2 regions of the Aurantimonas sp. A2-1-M11 genome follow, and region 1 is predicted to be linked to the other one. Evidence: predicted binding sites of a transcription regulator. Region 1 holds the regulator's gene; the other holds the start of a gene.
The links. Region 1 encodes HrcA, which represses chaperone genes, less so after heat shock. Its sites were predicted from a motif close to GTTAGCACTCNCNNNNNGNGAGTGCTAAC; they were not measured.

Region 2: a site for HrcA is predicted at 961-989, ahead of groES (co-chaperone GroES). Genes of this name have one in related genera too.

The regions. Positions count from the first base shown of each region.
Region 1 covers NZ_JAZHLI010000004.1:156,005-158,204, reverse strand. Annotated here, with positions in the region: gene grpE (nucleotide exchange factor GrpE) at 1-337, opposite strand, end outside; gene hrcA (heat-inducible transcriptional repressor HrcA) at 468-1,577, opposite strand; gene rph (ribonuclease PH) at 1,794-2,200, shown strand, end outside.
Region 2 covers NZ_JAZHLI010000014.1:1,656-3,855, forward strand. Annotated here, with positions in the region: gene groL (chaperonin GroEL) at 1-520, opposite strand, end outside; gene groES (co-chaperone GroES) at 603-899, opposite strand; gene VQ042_RS08720 (TIGR01459 family HAD-type hydrolase) at 1,197-2,090, shown strand; gene VQ042_RS08725 (bifunctional riboflavin kinase/FAD synthetase) at 2,087-2,200, shown strand, end outside.

The sequences.
Region 1 (2,200 bases):
GGATCTCGCGGGCAAAACCGGTCACCGCATAGGTGCGCGCGTCCTTGACCTCGCGCTCGGTGCGCCGGCGCAGATTCTCCATGTCGGCGGCCAGCCGCAGCAGGCGATCCTTGACGTCGGCGTTCTCGGCTTCCAGCGCGGCGATGCGTTCGGCGTCAGCCGCCGCCGCGTTGTCGGAATCGGCAAAACCGCTCGCGGGCTCGGCATGGGACCCGCCATTGGCGTTGGCGGCACGCCGGGCTTCCGCCTCGCTCGCCGGATCCGACCGATCGCTGGAGGCGGTGTCAGCCGCCCGGTTGCGGGCTTCGTCCTGTTCGCGCTTGCCGGTATCGCTCATGCGTCATCACCTCGTGTCGGGGCCAATTTCCGCGATCCGTCGGCGGGGTCGCCCACGCGAACCACCGAATGCGGCCGAATGCGGCGGAAAATCGTTGTCGCGCCGCATATCGAATTGACGGGACGGAAAATCAAGCCTCGCGGGCGGCCGCGCCGGAGGTCAGCAGCCGCGAGACGATGCGCGCGGTGTAGTCCACCATGGGCACGATGCGCTTGTAGTTGAGGCGCGTGGGACCGATGACGCCGACCGCGCCGATCACGCTTTCGCCGCCGCCCTGATAGGGCGCGACCACCAGCGAGGAGCCCGACAGCGAGAACAGCTTGTTCTCCGAGCCGATGAAGATCCGCACGCCATTGCCCTTCTCGGCAAGGCCGAGCAGTTCGATGATGCCGCTCTTGGTCTCCAGATCGTCGAACAGCAGGCGCAGACGCTCGAGGTCCTCCGAGGCCGTGACGTTTTCCAGAAGGTTCGCGCGGCCGCGCACGATCAGCCGCGCCGGCTGGTCGGCCGAGGCACCGGACCAGACCGCCAGCCCCTTCTCGACCAGATCGCGCGACAGGAAGTCGAGGGCGGTCGAGGTGTCGTCCTTGAGCTGGGCGATCAGTTCGCTCGCCTCGCCGAGGGTGCGGCCGACGATATGGGCGTTGAGGAAGTTTCCGGCCTCGACGAGCTGCGAGGCGGTCACGCCGGCCGGCAGGTCGAGAATCCGGTTCTCCACGTCGCCATTGGCGCCGACGAGCACGGCCAGCGCCTTGGTCGGCTCCAGCCGGATGAATTCGATATGCTTGAGCCGCAGATCGGTCTTGGAGGTCAGCACGATACCGGCGCCGCGCGACAGGCCCGACAGGAGCTGGCTGGCCTCGGTCAGCAGCGATTCGAACGGGCGTCCATCCCCCGACACGCGAACCTTCTCCTCTATCTCCTCGCGTTCGGATGAGCCGAGATCGCCGACCTCCAGGAAGGCGTCGACGAAGAAGCGCAGGCCCAACTCGGTCGGCATGCGACCGGCGCTGACATGGGGCGAGTAGATCAGGCCCAGCGCTTCCAGATCGCTCATGACGTTGCGGATCGAGGCCGGCGACAGCGCATTGGTCAGGAGCCGCGACAGCATGCGCGAGCCCACTGGCTCGCCGATGTCGAGATAGCTTTCGACGATCAGCCGGAAGATTTCCCGCGAGCGTTCGTCCAGCGGCAGTGCGCCGGATGCCAAATCGCTGATGGGCAAGCGGAACTCAGTCATGGCGTGGCATCGTTTCCCGCATGGAAAGACTATAGGGACTGCACGGGGCGGCGCCAAGCCGTTCCTGCCCGTCAAAACAGCACGGCGCCGCGCCCGCGGGGCTTGCCGCAATGCCCGGCGCGAAAATCTTTGATCCGTCGGGCCATCGCCGATACAAGCCCGGCGCAACCCGAAGCATTTATCCCCTTCTCCAGGACCGATTGTCAGGATCCCATCATGCGGCCATCCAAACGCGCCTTTGACGAATTGCGGCCCGTCAGCCTCGAGCGGAACTATTCGCGTCACGCCGAGGGCTCCTGTCTCGTCAAGTTCGGCGACACCCATGTGCTGTGCACGGCGAGCCTGGAAGAGCGCGTGCCGGGCTGGCTGAAGAATTCCGGCAAGGGCTGGGTAACCGCCGAATACGGCATGCTGCCGCGCGCCACCGGCGACCGCATGCGCCGCGAGGCGGCCTCCGGCAAGCAGTCGGGCCGCACCCAGGAAATCCAGCGCCTCGTCGGCCGCTCCCTGCGCGCCGTGGTCGACCTGCAGGCCCTCGGCGAGCGCCAGATCACGGTGGATTGCGACGTCATCCAGGCCGATGGCGGCACCCGCACCGCGGCGATCACCGGCGGCTACGTGGC
Region 2 (2,200 bases), on a different contig from region 1:
CACCCTCGTTGCCGACCTTCTGCATCGCCGAAGCGATCATCTCGCCGATCTCACGCTCGCCATTGGCCGAAATCGTGCCGACCTGGGCAACCTCGTCGGAGGTGTCGATGGAGCGGGCGGCTTCGCCGAGCGCCTCGACGACCTTCAGGACGGCCGCGTCGATGCCGCGCTTGACGTCCATCGGGTTCATGCCGGCGGCAACAGCCTTGGCACCCTCGCGAACGATCGCCTGGGCCAGAACCGTGGCGGTCGTGGTGCCGTCACCGGCCTTGTCGTTGGTCTTCGAGGCCACTTCGCGCACCATCTGGGCGCCCATGTTCTCGAACTTGTCCTCGAGCTCGATTTCCTTGGCGACGGTGACGCCGTCCTTGGTGATGCGCGGCGCGCCGAAGGACTTGTCGATGACGACGTTACGGCCCTTGGGGCCGAGGGTCACCTTCACCGCGTCGGCCAGGATGTCGACACCGCGCAGCATGCGTTCACGTGCGTCGCGGCCGAATTTTACTTCTTTAGCTGCCATGTTCGTATTTCTCCCGGGCGCGCCATCAGAGAGGCTGCGCCGTTTCGAAGTTTCGTGGAATTCGGGTTTCGCAGGCGCCTGATCAGGCGACGACGCCCATGATGTCGGATTCCTTCATGATCAGAAGGTCTTCGCCGTTCAGCTTGACCTCGGTGCCCGACCACTTGCCGAAGAGGACGCGGTCGCCCGCCTTGACGTCGAGGGGCACGATCTTGCCGGACTCGTCACGAGCGCCGGAACCGACGGCGATGATCTCGCCTTCCTGGGGCTTCTCCTTGGCCGTGTCCGGGATGATGATTCCGCCGGCCGTCTTGGCTTCGGATTCCACCCGGCGGACCACTACGCGGTCGTGCAAGGGACGGAAATTCACTGCTGCCATGTTCGTTGAACCCTTCGTTGACGGATGTGGCCGGAGCCGATGGCGGCGTCCGGCATGAACAACTGGCACTCACCCGAGGCGAGTGCTAACGAGGATGGAGATAGTGGCCCGGGCGCCTCGCTGTCAAGCCGTCACGCATGGCTGTCATGCAAGTTTCGTGAATCGCGGCAGGCCATCCAGGTCCGCCCAGAGGCTGGCCAAACGAGGACACACAGGCGCTTGCGACAGCCGCATCCCTTGACCGGTCCGCGGGCCGCCTCTATCGCCACAGGTCAATCAAAGGCAGCGTGGGCATCCATGGAAACTTCTCTCTCCGATACCAGCCGCGGGGCCGCCGGCACCGGGGGGCGTCCGCAGGACGGCCGGCCGATCGCTTCGCTGGCCGAGGTCTGCGGCGCCTACGACGCGATCTTCTGTGACGTCTGGGGTGTCGTGCACAATGGCGTCGTCAAGCATCCGGCGGCAGAGGCGGCGCTCACCGCGGCGCGCCAGCGCGGGATCAAGGTGGTGCTCCTGACCAATTCGCCGCGCCCGGCGGCCGGCGTGGTGGCGCAGCTCGACATGATGGACCTGTCGCGCGACTGCTATGACGCCATCGTCACCTCGGGCGACGCGACACGCGCGCTGATCGCCGATGTCGCGGGGCCGGTCTTCCATATCGGGCCGGAACGCGACTACGACCTGTTCGAGGGCATCGATGTCGAACTGGTCGGCGAGACCGATGCCGCCGCGGTGATCGTCACCGGCCTCAACAATGACGAGGTCGAGACGCCCGAGGATTATGCCGGCCTGCTGGCGCGCCTGCAGGCGCTCGGGCTGCCGATGATCTGCGCCAATCCGGACATCGTCGTGCATCGCGGCGAGCGCCTGATCCCGTGCTCCGGCGCCCTGGCGCGCGACTACGAGGCGATCGGCGGGACCGTGCGCCTCGCCGGCAAGCCGCACCGCCCGATCTATGACGTCGCCTCGCGCATCGTCGACATCGCGTCGCCCTCGCGGGTGCTGGCGATCGGCGACGGCCTGATGACCGACGTGAAGGGCGCCAACGATTTCGGCCCCGACGCACTGCTGATCACGGACGGCATCCATGGCGAAGAACTGGCGGCCTCCGAATCGGCGACGCAGACCGTGGCTGCGGTGCTGCGCGAACGCGGGTTGACGGCGCGCTACTTCATGGCTGCCCTGACATGATCCCAGGCGCCATCGCGCGTCTCGGCTCGGTTGCCGACGTGCCGCCCGAGCTGCGAGGCGCCGTGGTGGCGGTAGGCAATTTCGACGGCGTCCATCGCGGCCATCAGGCC